One region of the Streptomyces sp. TRD_SC_5 genome, then DNA from elsewhere that is predicted to be linked to it. Evidence: riboswitches for the same ligand, from Rfam matches in the RefSeq annotation. Region 1 holds a riboswitch; each other region holds the start of a gene.
The links. Region 1 has a riboswitch for cyclic di-AMP ahead of AC1P0E_RS02210 (transglycosylase SLT domain-containing protein). Riboswitches for the same ligand answer to the same signal wherever they lie in the genome.
Positions count from the first base shown of each region.

Region 2: linked by a shared signal. The riboswitch ahead of AC1P0E_RS25770 (M23 family metallopeptidase) and the one ahead of AC1P0E_RS02210 (transglycosylase SLT domain-containing protein) in region 1 are both predicted to bind cyclic di-AMP.
Region 3: linked by a shared signal. The riboswitch ahead of AC1P0E_RS18125 (M23 family metallopeptidase) and the one ahead of AC1P0E_RS02210 (transglycosylase SLT domain-containing protein) in region 1 are both predicted to bind cyclic di-AMP.
Region 4: linked by a shared signal. The riboswitch ahead of AC1P0E_RS29465 (M23 family metallopeptidase) and the one ahead of AC1P0E_RS02210 (transglycosylase SLT domain-containing protein) in region 1 are both predicted to bind cyclic di-AMP.

Region 1 covers NZ_JBWZZS010000001.1:468,463-472,242, reverse strand. Annotated here, with positions in the region: gene AC1P0E_RS02220 (SpoIIE family protein phosphatase) at 1-641, opposite strand, end outside; gene AC1P0E_RS02215 (DUF4873 domain-containing protein) at 689-955, opposite strand; gene AC1P0E_RS02210 (transglycosylase SLT domain-containing protein) at 1,095-1,874, opposite strand; cyclic di-AMP (ydaO/yuaA leader) riboswitch at 1,879-2,043, opposite strand; gene AC1P0E_RS02205 (SDR family oxidoreductase) at 2,455-3,345, opposite strand; gene AC1P0E_RS02200 (glycoside hydrolase family 6 protein) at 3,549-3,780, shown strand, end outside.
Region 2 covers NZ_JBWZZS010000001.1:5,610,413-5,614,192, reverse strand. Annotated here, with positions in the region: gene AC1P0E_RS25785 (bifunctional acetate--CoA ligase family protein/GNAT family N-acetyltransferase) at 1-233, opposite strand, end outside; gene AC1P0E_RS25780 (HPr family phosphocarrier protein) at 393-674, shown strand; gene AC1P0E_RS25775 (GntR family transcriptional regulator) at 842-1,555, opposite strand; gene AC1P0E_RS25770 (M23 family metallopeptidase) at 1,723-2,550, opposite strand; cyclic di-AMP (ydaO/yuaA leader) riboswitch at 2,563-2,731, opposite strand; gene AC1P0E_RS25765 (M16 family metallopeptidase) at 2,955-3,780, opposite strand, start outside.
Region 3 covers NZ_JBWZZS010000001.1:3,883,797-3,887,576, forward strand. Annotated here, with positions in the region: gene AC1P0E_RS18115 (PP2C family protein-serine/threonine phosphatase) at 1-47, shown strand, start outside; gene AC1P0E_RS18120 (DUF2332 domain-containing protein) at 1-969, opposite strand, end outside; cyclic di-AMP (ydaO/yuaA leader) riboswitch at 1,229-1,376, shown strand; gene AC1P0E_RS18125 (M23 family metallopeptidase) at 1,388-2,473, shown strand; gene AC1P0E_RS18130 (PrsW family intramembrane metalloprotease) at 2,565-3,780, opposite strand, start outside.
Region 4 covers NZ_JBWZZS010000001.1:6,440,796-6,444,575, reverse strand. Annotated here, with positions in the region: gene AC1P0E_RS29475 (STM4011 family radical SAM protein) at 1-513, shown strand, start outside; gene AC1P0E_RS29470 (SGNH/GDSL hydrolase family protein) at 466-1,257, opposite strand; gene AC1P0E_RS29465 (M23 family metallopeptidase) at 1,477-2,403, opposite strand; cyclic di-AMP (ydaO/yuaA leader) riboswitch at 2,406-2,578, opposite strand; gene AC1P0E_RS29460 (tyrosine-protein phosphatase) at 3,026-3,780, shown strand, end outside.

The DNA.
Region 1 (3,780 bases):
CTGCTCACGAGCACGGCGCTGCCGGTGGCGAGGGCGAGCGCGCCGACGGCGGAACCCAAGAGCATCGGCAGATGGCGGTCCACCGCGTCACCGACGTTCTCGACCGTGACGCCGGCGGTGACCAGGCCGACGACGGAACCGTCGGCGTCGGTCACGGGGACGACGGCCCGGGCCGCGTCGTTCGGGGCGCCCTTGAAGATCTCCGTGAAGGCTTCTCCGGCCGTGGCGCGTTCCACGGCCTCGGCGCGCTCGCCGACCAGCGTCGGATCGGTGTCGACGTACCGGGTGCCGTCCGGTGCCATCACGGCCATGAAGTCCACACCCGACCCCCGTTGGGCCGCATCCATGTGGTCTCGCAGCGCGGCGGCCGGATCGGGAGACCGCAGGGACTCGACGGTGCCAGGGGCGTCCGCGAAGCCCTCCGCCGCGGCGAGCGAGCGGTTACGGGCGTCCCCCTCGCTGTCGTGGCGCGTCTGGACGGTGAGCGCCACCACAGCGGCGGTGATCAGCAGCACCGCGACCACGATCTGGAGGAAGAGCACCTGACCGGCGGCGCTGCGCACCTCCAGCCGGGACAGCCCTCCTCGCCGAGACGAGCGCGGTGAGCCGACACCCCTGGGTCGTGCGAGATGTCCGCTCATGCCCTATTTTTAGCATTACATGTCTTATTGCGGGCGACCGTGCGGTCCTAGAACGGGATCGAGCCGACCCCGGAAATCTTCAGCCGTCCGCTGCCGATGGCGGTGCGCTTCGCCACCACGTCGGCCTCCCGGCCGTCGGCCAGCCGCAGCGTGACATGTCCGCTGTCCATCGCCGCGTAGAACTCTTCCGGCACATTGTCGGTCTGGGCGCTGCCGCCCCACTCGAGCCCGGAGCTGCCTCCGCTCAACGTGGCCACGACATCGATCTCGGCATCACTGGTGATGAGGACCGCAGGGCCCTGATAGTTGCTCATGCCCCCAGTGTGCGCCCGCCGGCCGCTGCTTCCCGCCACATGGACGCGGCCGCGGGTACGCGAACGGCCTGCCTGCTCCAGCGAGGCACCCTCCGGGGCCCTGCTGGAGCAGGCAGGCCGTAACTTCCCTGCGGCCGCTCTAGTACGGGCCGTTCACATTGTCGATCGAGCCGTACCGGTCGGCGGCGTAGTTGCACGCGGCGGTGATGTTGGCGACCGGGTCGTAGCTGTCCATCGACGTACCGGGCACGTGGTAGGCCTGGAAGGTCGGCGCGATGACCTGGAGGAGGCCCTTGGACGGCGTGCCGTTCTGCGCGTTGATGTCCCAGTTGTTGATGGCCATCGGGTTGCCCGACGACTCGCGCATGATGTTGCGGTGGATGCCCTCGTAGGTGCCGGGGATGCCGCGCTCGGCCATGACGGCCAGCGACTCCTTGATCCAGCCGTCCAGGTCGTTGGTGTACGTCGTGGTCTTGGCGACGGCGGCGCGGGTCTCGGAGCGGTCGGCCCGGTCGGACGACGGCTTGGCCTTCGCGGGCGTCTCGGCCTTGGTATCGGCCTTGGCCTTGGCCTTCGCGCCGATCGTCAGCTTGAGGCCGGGGTGAATCAGCGCCGGGTCGTCACCGATGACCTGCCGGTTGTCCTCGTACAGCTTCTTCCAGCTGCCGCTCACGGAGTGCGCTTTCGCGATCTTGGAAAGGGAGTCACCCGCGACGACCGTGTGGGTCGTGGGTGCGGCCTTCTTCGCGGCGGCCGGGGCGGCGGCCACGGACTTCTCCACGGCGGCGGGCTGCGCCGCGCCGGCGGTGGTCGCGCCGATCAGCGGCATTGCCAGTGCGGCGCCACCGGTGCCGGCGGCGATGAGGCCACGGGTGAGAGATCTGGCCTTGGGACGGCGGTGCTTACCCATCGAGGGCATGACGAATTCCTCTCCGTCGCCTGCGAGGTGAGCTGTCGGGTTCGGGCTGGAGATGCCCGGTCGCACGGTCCGTGCGACTTCACCCCAAGCCGTTCCGGACGCATTCCGGATCGGCGGCTTACCTGGGTCCCCCGCTCCTGCCGTACGTGAGTGTGAGTGGGTGCGGATTCCGGACGGCGGCAGGATTCGGCGGTCCACCCGGATTGACCGTGACGGTAGGCGAGAGCGACGGCGAGAACAAGCCCTGGATTCCGCGGCGCAATCGCTCGGCGTATCAGGGCGCGGAAACTTCTGTCACTGTCCGTGGGCGCCAGACTCAACTTGCTTTCTGCGGAAGCAAACTGACGCCGACGGAACTGGCCGCATTCGGTCTCGGACGTGACTCGTATCACGGGCGACAGGGCAGGGCGACCTTTCGGGCAAACCGCCCACATTGGTCAATTCATGGGCTAAACGCGCACGGAAAGCGGACTTGATCGCCCATTTCGCCAATCGCCTGTGGACGTAAGGAAGTTGCCCCCTGCCCCGAGGGGCAAGGGGCGCGCACGTCCGTCGTCGGCCGTCTTACCGCAGCGGCGTTTTACGGCAGCGGCGTGCCACCAGTGGCGTTGACGATCTCGGCCGTGATGTAGCTCGCCTGCGGGGAAGCGAGGAACACGTATGCCGGAGCCATTTCGGCCGGCTGTGCGGGCCGCCCCAGCGGTGCCTGCTTTCCGAACTCCGTGGTGTCCGGCATGGTCGCCGGAATCAGCGGCGTCCACACCGGCCCCGGAGCGACGGCGTTGACGCGGATTCCGCTGGACGCCACCATTTGGGCCAGCCCCTGAGTGAAGGCGACAATGGCCGACTTCGTCATGGCGTAGTCGAGCAGATGCGGGCTGGGCTTGTACGCCTGAACGGAGGACGAGTTGATAATGCAGCCCCCCTCGGGGATGTGGGGGAGTGCCATCTTCGACAGCCAGAACATGCCGTAGAGATTGGTCTTCATTACGCGATCGAATTGCTCGGTCGTGATAGCGCCGATGCCGTCGGGCTGGGACATTTGATATGCGGCGTTGTTCACCAGGATGTTGATGTGGCCGAATTCCGCGACGGCGCGCTCAATGAGTGCTCGGCACTGCTCCTCGTCCCGGATGTCACAGCTCATGGTGACCGCCCTGCGGCCTGCTTCCTCGACGAGTCGTGAGGTGTCGGCAGCTTCCTTCTCTTCCTCCGGAAGGTGGGTGAGCAGCACATCGGCACCCTCGCGTGCGAAGGCCAGACACACCGCCCGGCCGATCCCCGAATCTCCGCCGGTCACCACTGCGGCGAGGCCCTTCAGCAGCCCGTTGCCCCGGTAGGAGTCCTCGCCGTGATCGGGCGGCGGATCCATCGGGCCCGTCCAGCCGGGGTGAGCCTGTTCCTGGTCCGGGAGCTCGGGCTGCGGATGCTTCGTGACGGGGTTTTCCACCTCGCGACTCTCTTCGTTCATCGCGGCCTCCTTGTTGATCCGATTTGGTCACATCTGGGTTCCCCAAAGCCCAGTGCCCGAATCCGGCTGGAGGCAGTCGGTCAATCGGAACGGAGCTTGTCATGTTCATTGACAGGCGTGCGGGCCGCTGCTTGATTGATGCCGCAGCACGTTTGGGAGCGCTCCCATTCGCCTCGGCAGTCTTCTGACAGGGAGATCCGCACGTGAGCCATCACAGAAAAAGCCGAAGAGCGTTAGCGGCTGTCGCCGCCGGCACCGCCACTGGCCTGCTGCTCTCCGCGGCCGGACTGCTCGGCACCACGTCGGCGGTCGCGGCCGAGGCGGCCGAGGCGCACGTCGACAATCCGTTCGCGGGTGCCTCGTCCTACGTCAACCCCGACTACGCGACACTGATCGACGGGTCCATCGCCAAGACCGCCGACGCCACGGTCAAGG
Region 2 (3,780 bases), 5.1 Mb from region 1:
AAGCGGTGGACGTCCTTGTCGGAAAGGCGGGGGTACGGTGCGAAGAAGCGGTAGTACTTCGACTCGTCCGACACCTGCTCGTAGAAGCTGACCAGGCGCTGCGCGTCGTCGGCGGTGATGGGGCGGATCCGCGCCGTACCTCCGTCGCGCAGGACCACATCGGCTTCCCAGTGAGCCGGGTACGCGTGGTGCCCGCTGCGGTCCGGCGAGGCCTGCTCCTGCGAGGGCTGCATGACGAAAGCCTACGGGTCGCGGGCCCGCTCGGGGCAAGGCAGGCTGAGGCCGCGGCGCGGGGCCGGCACAGAGCCGGGGGCCGGCCGCCCCGCGCGACATGAGAGACTGGTCTAGACAACCGTCAGGCTGGTCTAGACAAAAACATGAAGGGCAACACCATGGTTGAGCGCCGTGTCACCGTCGGCTGGGCCGAAGGCCTGCACGCCCGGCCCGCCTCCATCTTCGTTCGCGCCGCGACCGCCTCGGGTGTTCCCGTGACGGTCGCCAAGGCCGACGGCAAGCCGGTCAACGCCGCCTCCATGCTCGCGGTGCTCGGCCTGGGCGCGCAGGGTGGCGAAGAGCTCGTGCTCGCTTCCGAGGCCGACGGCTCGGACGCCGCTCTCGACCGCCTGGCGAAGCTGGTCTCCGAAGGTCTGGACGAGCTTCCCGAGACCGTCTGACCACTCGGACGGGCGAATTCTGACGCATACCGCACACGAAGGAGCCGTGGCCCCCGAATTCGGGGCGCCGCGGCTCTTTTTCGCTTTACGCGACGGCATACGACTCGAAATGCGGGCAGCGGAAATCAGCCCCCGCCAATTCACCCTCTTTGTATACGGCGCCGCTGTTAATGGCGGCCGCCCACGGTGTTTACGGCATGTTGCGAAGTCCTCACGCGTGCCTGCCCGCGCTCGCGCTCACGCGCCGGACCCGGACCCGGGCGCCGCAACCGGTGCGCGGCCACCGCGCGTTCGGCGTGCAGGGCCGTCAGGGCGCGGGCCCGTTCGGCATCGCCGCGCGCCACGGCGTCGACGATCGCGCCGTGTTCGGCCCATGCCTCGGCGGGGCGGGCCGGGTGCTCGACGGCGTACATCCAGGCGATCTTGTGCCGGAGCTGGATGAGCAGGGCGGTGAGCCCAGGACTGCCCGAGGCCTGCACGAGCGTCTCGTGGAACCAGCTGCCCAGCGAGCGCAGATCCTCACCCTCGCCCCTGCGGGCCCGCTCCTGGCCGAGCCTCACCAGGCCCCGCAGCACCTTGAGATGGGCCTCGTTGCGCCGCTGGGCGGCGCGGGCCGCGCTCAGCGGCTCGAGCAGCGTCCGTACCTCCAGCAGGTCGGCGGCCTCCTGCTCGGTGGGCTCGGCCACGCAGGCGCCCGCGTGCCGGCGGGTGGTGACGAATCCCTCGGACTCCAGCGTGCGCAGCGCCTCGCGCACCGGGACACGCGAGACACCGTAACGGCGTGCCAGCAGCTCTTCGGTGAGCCTGCTGCCCCGCGCGAAGACACCGGAAACGATGTCGTCACGGATTGCTGTGCATACCGATTGCGCGGGAATGCGCATGACCGGACCTCCGCCTTAATCCCCGCGAAACGCGGTCGACCGACGCTTGTTCGGTGACTCTATTGCAGCATTCCGCGATTTCCGACGGGAGGCCGGAATCAATGGACGGCTTTTGGACATGCGGAAGGCCCCGGCGGGGAAACCGGGGCCTTCCGTACGACTGTCCGTCAGACGTTCACGCCGTGCGCGCGCAGGTACGCGACCGGGTCCATGTCGGAGCCGTACTCGGGGGACGTGCGCGCCTCGAAGTGCAGGTGCGGCCCGGTCGAGTTGCCGGTCGAGCCCGAGATGCCTATCTGCTGGCCCGACGCGACGGACTGGCCGACCGAGACGCCGAGGGACGACAGGTGGCCGTACTGCGTGTACGTGCCGTCGTTCATCCGGATGACGATGTTGTTGCCGTACGCCCCGCCCCAGCCGGCCTCGACGACGGTGCCCGCACCGACGGAGACGACGGAACTGCCGGACGCGGCGCGGAAGTCGACGCCGGAGTGGCTGCCGGAGGACCAGAGGTTGCCGCCGGTCTTGTAGCCGGTGGTCACGGCGGAGCCGGCGACGGGAAGGGTGTAGCCGTTGAGGCGCTTGCGCTCCGCCTCGCGGGCGGCGCGCTCCTTGGCCGCGCGCTCCTCGCGCTCCTTCCTGGCCCGCGCCTCGGCCTCCGCCTCGGCCTCCGCCTTGGCCTTGGCCTCCGCCTTGCGCTTCGCTTCCGCCTTGCGCTTCGCCTCGGCCTTGCGCTCGGCCTCCGCCTTGTCGGCGGCGTGCTGCTGCGCCTCGGCCTGGGCGGCGATCTGGTCGGCGAGGGAGTCGCCGATGACGATGGCCTGGGTGAGGCCGGTGTCCTCGGCGGCAACGGCCGTTTCGGCGGCGAGGGCCGGAGAGGCCAGGCCTCCGATGACGCCGGTGGTCGCGAGGGCTGCGACGCCCGCCATGTTCGCGCTCTTGCGCGTCAGACGGCTGGGACGACGGTGCTTCCCGGTGGCACGGGTGAACGCCATGGAGTGGCTGATCCTTTCCTTCCTTCTCGCCTACCGGGTTAGCTGACGGGTTCGGAGCAGGAAGGTCTCCTACGGACCCCTGTCGCACGTGCGCACGAAGGACGTCCGATTCACCCCAGGGACTGATTGGGTCCCCGGCTCCCCAGGCTCGCGCCTGACGGGGACTCGGCGATGACTGTCCGGTGCCGCGGATGCGGCTCACTGCTGACGGACAGCCGGACAGACGCTAAACGGGACATCTTTTAATCACCAAACAGACAGGGCGTTTTGTAACGCACCCCACAGGCCAGACAGGCAACCTCCACAACAAAACGGACATAAGAGAAGGACCCCGGCAGCCTTTCGGCTTCCGGGGCCCCTCTATCCACCGCTTTGGGATGAGTTGTGCGTCTGGCTCCGGCAGGTCAGCCGCTGACCACCGTCACGTCACCGATGCCCAGCGCCCTCACGGGCTCCTCGATCTGCGACGCGTCCCCGACGAGCACCGTGACCAGGTGGTCCTCGGGGAAGGCGCTGACGGCCGCCGCGGTGGCCTCCACGGTGCCCGTCTCCGCGAGGCGGGCGTACATCCGGGCCTGGAAGTCGTCCGGCAGGTGCTGCTCGACCTGATCGGCGAGCGTGCCGGCGACGGCCGCGGCCGTCTCGTACTTGAGCGGCGCGACACCCACCAGGTTCTGTACGGCGACATCCCGCTCGGCGTCCGTGAGGCCCTCGGCCGCGAGGGTGCGCAGCACCTTCCAGAGGTCTTCGAGCGCCGGGCCCGTGGACTCCGTGTCCACCGAGCCGCTGATCGCCAGCATCGACGCGCCCGACCCGTCGGCGGCGGAGCGCAGCACCTGGCCGAAGGCGCGCACGCCGTACGTGTACCCCTTCTCCTCGCGCAGGACGCGGTCGAGGCGGGAGGTGAGCGTGCCGCCCAGGCAGTAGGTGCCGAGGACCTGGGCCGGCCAGACGCTGTCGTGCCGGTCGGGTCCGATCCGGCCGATGAGCAGCTGCGTCTGGACCGCGCCGGGACGGTCCACGATGACCACACGGCCCGTGTCGTCGGCGGTCACCGGCGGTACGGGGCGGGGTTCGGCGGTGTCGCCCTTCCACGCGCCCAGGGTGTCGGCCAGGATCGCGTCCAGGTCCGTTCCCTCGAGGTCGCCGACGACCACGGCGGTGGCGGTCGCGGGGCGCACGTGCGCCGCGTAGAAGCCCCGCACGGCGCCGGAGTCGATCTGCCCCACC
Region 3 (3,780 bases), 3.4 Mb from region 1:
TGCCTGACGGCCGAACCAGTGCAGGCTCTGGCCGTGCGGGGCCGTGAAGGCGACCGCGCGCTCGTCGAGGGCGAGGGTGAGCAGGTGCTCGTCGTCGGGGGCCGGGGCGTCGAGCCAGGGCAGCACGGTGTGGTGCTCGTTGGAGATCCAGTGGCCGGGCAAGTCACGTACGAGCGCGGCGAACTCCTCGCGGCGGGCGAGCGGCAGGTACATCAGTACGGCGGTGTGGAAGACGACCAGGGTCGCGTCCGCCGGGGCCTCGGCCGCCAGCGCCGGGAGTTCGTCGACGAGGTCGCCGCGGACGATGCGGTGGCTGGGCGCCGTACGTACGGCCTCGATGGCGGCGAGCTGCTGACGCGGGCGCTCCGCGCGGCCGGGCCAGATCAGTGACTGGAGCCAGCGGACGTCGTCCTCGTCGGTGGGGTCGAGGGGGTTGAGGTCGATGCCGGCGCGCCACGCGATGTCCGGGAGCGCGGTGGGCAGGGGCGTGGGACCGTCCGTACGGCAGTCGAAGGTGACGGGCGAGGTGCCGAGGACGGGGCCGTCGTCGTAGCGGTAGGCGTAGCGGTCGGGGTGGAGGCACAGGCCCGCGGAGGCGCCGACCTCGATGAGGGCGAGCGGCTGGGGGAGCGTGGCGAGGAGGGGCAGTAGGGTGGCGCAGCGCGCGGGCTCGTTGGTCTGGGTGAAGCGGGCCAGCATGACGGTGCGTACGTCGTCCCAGTGGGCCAGGGTCCAGTCGCGGAAGGGCGCCCACTGCTCGTAGGGGCCGCCCAGGTGGCGGACGGCGGCGAGGAGGAGATTGGGCTGCTGCTTGTTGCCGGGGGGCAGGGCGGCGATGAGGGCGCAGAGGTCCTGGTCCTCGCTGATGCGGGCGGTGAGTTCGGCGTAGGCGGGGGAGGTGCCGCGCGCCTGCTGCTCGGAGAACTCGCGGTAGCGATCGGCCACCGATTGCGTGCTGTTGACAACCATGGGGCTGAAGTTAGCCCTGCGACCGGGGCGGCGACGCTGGGTAATCGCGGGACACCCCTGCGCATAACAATTGACGAACCGTCATGGTGCGGATGTTTTCTGAGGGGTGGTCAACTCGTCCGACTGTGGCCGCTTGTGTCCTGATTAGTCCAGGCCAAGGTCCTTAACGATCAGTTGGAACGGCTTGGAAACCGGAGCCCGTGTCTATTAACGTTCGATAACGCAGCGCGGTCGTCCCAGTCGTCGCAAGAGACGGCACCGTGCGCACGCGCCGAATTCCGCAAGGGAACCGGGGAACCACGTTCCTTGGGGTGAATCGGGCCGCTTCGTACCCACGGAGAGGCCCGTAGGAGACCTTCCTGCTCCGAACCCGTCAGCTAACCCGGTAGGCGAGAAGGAAGGAAAGGAGCACGCCTCCGTGGCGTCCAACAGGCCTGCCCCCGAAGCCACCCTGCCCCCTTACGGGGCACCCAGCGACACCGGGAATCCCGTCGGCGGGGAGGGGACCTGGGAGGAGTGGAATCCGACTGAGGAATCCGTCCGGCCCGTACGCGGTCGTCACCGCGTCGCAAAGCAGCGCGGCGGTCTCGGCCGCAGCTCCACCGTTCTGGGCGTCGGCGTCATCGCCGCGGTCGGCGCGGGCGGCATCGCCACCGCGCAGGACAAGCCGGCCATCTCGATCTCCCTTCCCGACGCGATAGCGGACTCACTTCCCGACGCCAAGTCACTACCCGGTGTCGGCTCTTTGATGTCCGACGACGCGGAATCCGGTTCCGGTTCCGGCGAAGCGATCATGGCCGCCGCCCCGCTCACCACCGCGGGCATCACCACCGCCGACGCGCAGCAGGGCACCACCGACGCGGGCGAGGCCCTGCGCGCCCGCATCCTCCAGCAGGCCGAGCAGCAGCAGGCCGCCGCCGACGCCGAGGTGAAGCTGGCCGCCGAGAAGGAGGCGGCCGAGCAGGCCGCCGCCGACGCGAAGAAGCAGCAGAGCGCGGCTGAGGCGAAGGTCGCCGAGGAGAAGCGCGAAGCCGAGGAGAAGAGGCGCCAGGCGGCGGAAGAGGCCAAGCGCAAGGCCGAGGAGGAGCGGCTCGCCAAGCTGGCCGCCAGCTTCTCGCTGCCCACCTCTTCGTACACGCTCACCTCCACCTACGGGCAGTCCGGCTCGATGTGGTCCTCCGGCCAGCACACCGGTCTCGACTTCGCCGCACCGACGGGCACGCCGGTCAAGGCCGTGCACGGCGGCACGATCAAGTCCGCGGGCTGGTCGGGTTCGTACGGCTACCGCATCGTCCTGGAGCTCGCGGACGGTACTGAGGTCTGGTACTGCCACCTCTCCTCGATGACCGTCACGTCCGGCGAAGTCGGTACGGGCGACGTCATCGGCAACGTGGGCGCCACCGGCAACGTGACCGGGCCGCACCTGCACCTCGAAGTGCACACGCCCGACGGTGCCGGGGTCGACCCCGCGGCGTGGCTGCGCGGTAAGGGCCTCTCCGTCTGACGACCTGACGATTTCTCCCACAGTCCCCGGCAGTCTTGGCGCACGCCCCCCGCGCCCAGGGCTGCCGGTCTGTGTATGCGTCGTACGGCGGCTATTGCTGCCGGTACGGGTTGTACGCGGCGTAGTCCTGGTGCGGGGGAGGCCCGTACCCGTACGACTGCCAAGGCGGTTGCGGCGGCCACGGCGACGGGGGCCGCACCCGGCCCGTGGCCCGTGCCGCGTACTCCAGGGCCGGCCCGGCCACCTCCCTGCGCTGCCACAGGTGGTGCAGCAGCTCCTGCTCGCGGGCCGCGAAGTCCGGGCCGAGTGCGCCGCGGTGGGCGCGGTGGCGCAGGAAGGCCAGGGACGTGGCGAAGGCTTCGTACTCGGCGACGGCCAAGGCCGCCGCCCGGCCGCCACCGGCACGAGCCGCCGCGCCCCGGGCCAGCGAGCGGGCCCGCATCGAGGAGAGCGCGAGCGGCTCGTCGGGCCGCAGCCAGCCGGCGGCGGCATAGGCGGGCAGTTCGGCGGCTATCGTGCGCAGCTCGCGCTGGCGCGTCCAGACCACCAGCCAGGTCAGCAGCGCGAAGGCGGGGACCATGAAGACGGCGTACACGAGGTAGAAGCCGTACCCCCCGAAGACCGACGACCCGTTCCACAGGGCGTGCATGCCCATCGCGAACGCCAGGCCGAGCAGCGGCAGCGCGATACGCCGCCACCTTCCCCCGCGCGGCGGCGAGAGCGCGGCCAGGCCGAAGCCGATGCCCGTCAGCACCGTGAACAGCGGGTGCGCGAACGGCGACATCACGATGCGTACGAAGAAGGTCGCCGCGGTCACCGACGCGAGGCCGGAGGCGCCCGCTTCCTGGTCCTCCCCGAAGGCGTTGCCGAGGTAGAGGATGTTCTCGGTGAAGGCGAAGCCGGTCGCCGTGAACCCGGCGACGACCACCCCGTCGACGATGCCCGTGAAGTCCCGTCTCCTGAAGACGAAGATCAGGAGGATGGCCGCGGCCTTGGCGCTCTCCTCGACGACCGGCGCTATCACCGTCGCGCCGAGGGATTCGGCCCCCGCCGGGTCGGCGGTGGCCGTGGCTATCCAGCGGGTCGCGAAACTGTTCGCGATGATCGCGACGAGGGCGGCGGCGAACGCGCCCCAGGCGAAGGCGAAGACGAGGTTCCGCCAGGGCTCGGGCTCGACCCGGTCGAGCCAGCGGAAGGCGGCGACCAGCAGCGGCACCGGCAGCACCGCGAGACCCAGCCCCACCAGGAAACCGTGTGTGCCGGTCTGGTCGCGGACGATCGCCAGGATCACCAGCGCGCAGAGTGCG
Region 4 (3,780 bases), 6.0 Mb from region 1:
GCCCGCGGCGTGCGGTTCAGCGTCGGCGTCGTCGGCTTCCCGGAGCACCTCGAAGAAGCACGAAGGCTACGCGCCGCGCTCCCCTCCGAGGTCTACCTGTGGATCAACGCGGCAGAGGGCCGCACCTATACGGACGAGGAAGCCGGCCGGTGGACGGCCCTGGACCCCCTCTTCCCGTACAGCCGCCACCCGCACCGTTCCGCCGGCCTCCCGTGCCGGACCGGCGAATCGGTGATCTCGGTGGACGGCGAAGGCACGGTGCGCCGCTGCCACTTCGTACCCGCCGAACTCGGCAACCTCTACGACGGTTCGTACCGCCGGGCACTGCGCCCGCGCGCCTGCCCGCTCGCCGCCTGCGACTGCCACATCGGCTACGTCCACCTGGAGACGCTGCCGCTGTACGACGTGTTCGCGGGCGGCATCCTGGAGCGCATACCCCGCACGCCCCGCGTTCCCGTCCCCCTCTCACAAGGGCAGCAGATCGGGCCTCTTCGCCTCGATGTGATCACCTGACGACTCCCCACGCAGCCGCCGCCCGATCCACGGCACCAGATACTCGCGCGCCCACTGGATGTTGTCCCGGCGCATCTCCAGCGAGCCGCGCGGCGCCATCGGCGGCCACGCCTGGTCCGGATCGGCCGGTACACCGAGCCCGAGCACCTGTGCGGCGCGCAGCGCGACCCGGGTATGGCCCTCGGGCGAGAGGTGGAGCCGGTCGCCGTCCCAGGCGCGCCTGTCCTGGACGGACTTGAGCGACCACAGGTCGAGCACCGGGCAGTCGTACCGGTCGGCGACCGCCCGTACGTGAGCGGTGTACGTCGCGATCTTGCCCCGCAGATGGCGCAGTACGGGAATGCCGCGCGTGTCGAAGCCGGTGGTCACCATGACGGTGCCCACCGCGTTGGTGAGGTCCGCGACGGCCCGCTCGAAGCGCTCGGCGACGTCGTCGGGGTCGCTGCCGGGCCGGAGGATGTCGTTGCCGCCGGCGCAGAAGCTCACCAGATCGGGGGCCAGTTCCTTCGCGCGCGGGAGTTGCTCGGCCACGATCTGGTCGAGGAGGCGGCCGCGTACGGCGAGGTTGGCGTAGCGGAACGTGTGCTCGGGGACGCGGTCGTCGAGGAGTACGGCGAGCCGGTCGGCCCAGCCGATGAACGCACCGTCGGGTCCGGGATCTCCGACGCCTTCGGTGAAGCTGTCGCCGATCGCCGCGTACGACCCGATGGTGCCTGTACTGAATGATCTCGAATCGTCTGCCACGTCGGCACATCCTTCACTGGAGCGAGTGACCTACGCCACCGTAGGGAGGGGTTGACGCGGCGTGACATATGACACCGGTCAAGATTCACCCAATCCGGAATAGACCCGAAACGCACGTACGCCCCCTTTTGCCGCCGGGCGTGGCAGCAAAAGGGGGCGTACGGGAGCGTCGTTCAGGACGGACCAGACGGACCAGGCGGACCTGACCGACCAGACGGATCAGACAGTGACGCCGTGGCCGCGCAGGTAGGCCAGCGGGTCGACGTCCGAGCCGTAGCTCGGGCCGGTGCGGATTTCGAAGTGCAGGTGCGGGCCGGTGGAGTTGCCCGTGCTGCCGGAGAGGCCTATCTGGGTGCCGCCGCCGACGCTCTGGCCGGAGGAGACGGACAGCGAGGACAGGTGGGCGTACTGCGAGTACCGGCCGTCGTCGTGCTTGATGACGACCTCGTTGCCGTACGACCCGCTCCAGCCCGCGGAGACGACGGTGCCGGAGCCGACCGCCTTGACCGGGGTACCGCTGGACGCGGAGAAGTCGACGCCCGTGTGGTAGCCGCTGGACCAGCTGCCGCCGGCGGCGCGGTACGGGGTGGTGACGCCCGCGGAGACCGGGGCGGTGAAGCCGGATCCGGTGCTCTGCGCGGCGGCGGGGGCGGGCTTCTCGACCTCGGCCTTGACCTCGGCCTTGGGCTCGGCCTTCGGGGCGGCGGGCGCGGGCGCCTTGGCCGCCGGCTGCGCCGGCTTCGCGGGTGCGGCCTTCGCGGGCGCCGCCGCCTTCGCGCCGATGGTCAGCTTCATGCCGGGCAGGATCAGCGAGGGGTTGCCGCCGACAACCTCACGGTTGTCGTCGTACAGCTTCTGCCAGCCGCCGCGCACGTCCTGCTCGTCGGCGATCTTGGACAGGTAGTCGCCGGCGACCACGGCGTAGGTCTTGGTGCTGGTCTTCTTCTTGGGCGTCGCCTTCTTGGCAACGTCCGAAGCGGCGGCCTGGCCGGCGGACGCGGCAGCCGGGGCCGCCTTCTCCGCGGCGTTCGCGCCGGTGGCGGCGATGAGGGGAAGTGCGAGTACTGCCCCGCCCGTTCCGGCGGCGGCGAATCCGCGCGTGAGCGAGTTGGACCTCGGGCGGCGGTGCTTACCCTTTGCGGGCATGGAACATTCCTCTCCGGCGCCTACGAGGTGAGCTGTCGGGTTCGGGCTGGAGATGCCCGGCCGCGCTGTTGCGCGACTTAACCCCAAAGCCGGTCCGGACGTGGAACATCCGGATGACCGGCGTACTTACCTGGGTCCCCCGCTCCTGCCACGCGTGAGTGAGTGTGGGTGCGGATTCCGGGAGGTGGCAGGATTCGGCGGTCCACCCGGATTGACGGTGACCGTAAGCCGACGCGGCTCCCCCGTACAAGCCAGTCCATTCACTCCGCCGTCGCCCCACAAGAATTCATGACGCAATTCCCGTCACCCTCTGTGGATTACGGATCTTTGGGCCCCGCCTGTGAACTGGTATTTACCCACGGCGCTTCGCCACGCACCGTCACGAATATGATCCTGCTCACCAGCGGTCTCACCATTTCCCGTACCTACAAGGGGAGTTAGCAGGACATAGTCCGTTTCACCCGAACAATCACTTACGCCCCATCCTGTAGCGGTAAGAGCAGGCGACTCCACGACAGGCCGCGCCGGGTCGGCCGAGATGGTTGCCCAACGAACCCATGTCGTATCGTCGAAACGCGCCGAAGTCGGCGAGCAGCGCCGACGGCAGACTTCAGGAGCCCACGTGACACAGCAGCTGCCGCAGGTCCCGTCGACAGAGCCCGAGCAGGAGCCCGAGCTTGCCGCCGTGCGCAACTTCCGTGATGTGGGCGGCCTGCCGACGGTGGACGGGCGGCGGGTACGGCACGGAGTCCTCTTCCGCAGCGGTCACCTGGCGCACGCCACCGCCGCCGACGCGGCGTTCCTGGGTTCGCTGGGCCTCCACACGATCTTCGACTTCCGCAACGAGGCGGACCAGCAACTGGAAGGCCCGGACATCGAGCTGCCGGGGGTGCGCAATGTCAACCTGCCATTGACGGACCCGGCCGACGGCGCCGTGTTCTGGAAGATGGTCCGCGACGGGAACCTCGACGAGCTGCGCGAGATCCTCTCGGACGGCAAGGCCGCGGACCGGATGTCGGCGACGTACCGCGTGATCATCAAGGAGCGTACGGCCGAGCACAGCCAGGTGCTGCACGCTCTCGCCGAGGAAGCCGTCCCCGCGCTCATGCACTGCGCGGCGGGCAAGGACCGGGCGGGCCTGTCCATAGCGGTGGCCCTGCTGGCGGTCGGCGTGGAGCGCGAGGCCATCGAGGCCGACTACCTGAAGTCGAACGACCCGCACCGCCGCTACAAGGTGCGCCGCAGCGACAACTCGTCGGCCGGGATGTCACCCGAGGTCATGGAGCTGCTCAGCCCGCTTTTCGAGGCCCGCGCGGAGTATCTGAACGCCGCCTTCGAGACGATCGAGGAGATCTGGGGCACCACCGACCGCTACCT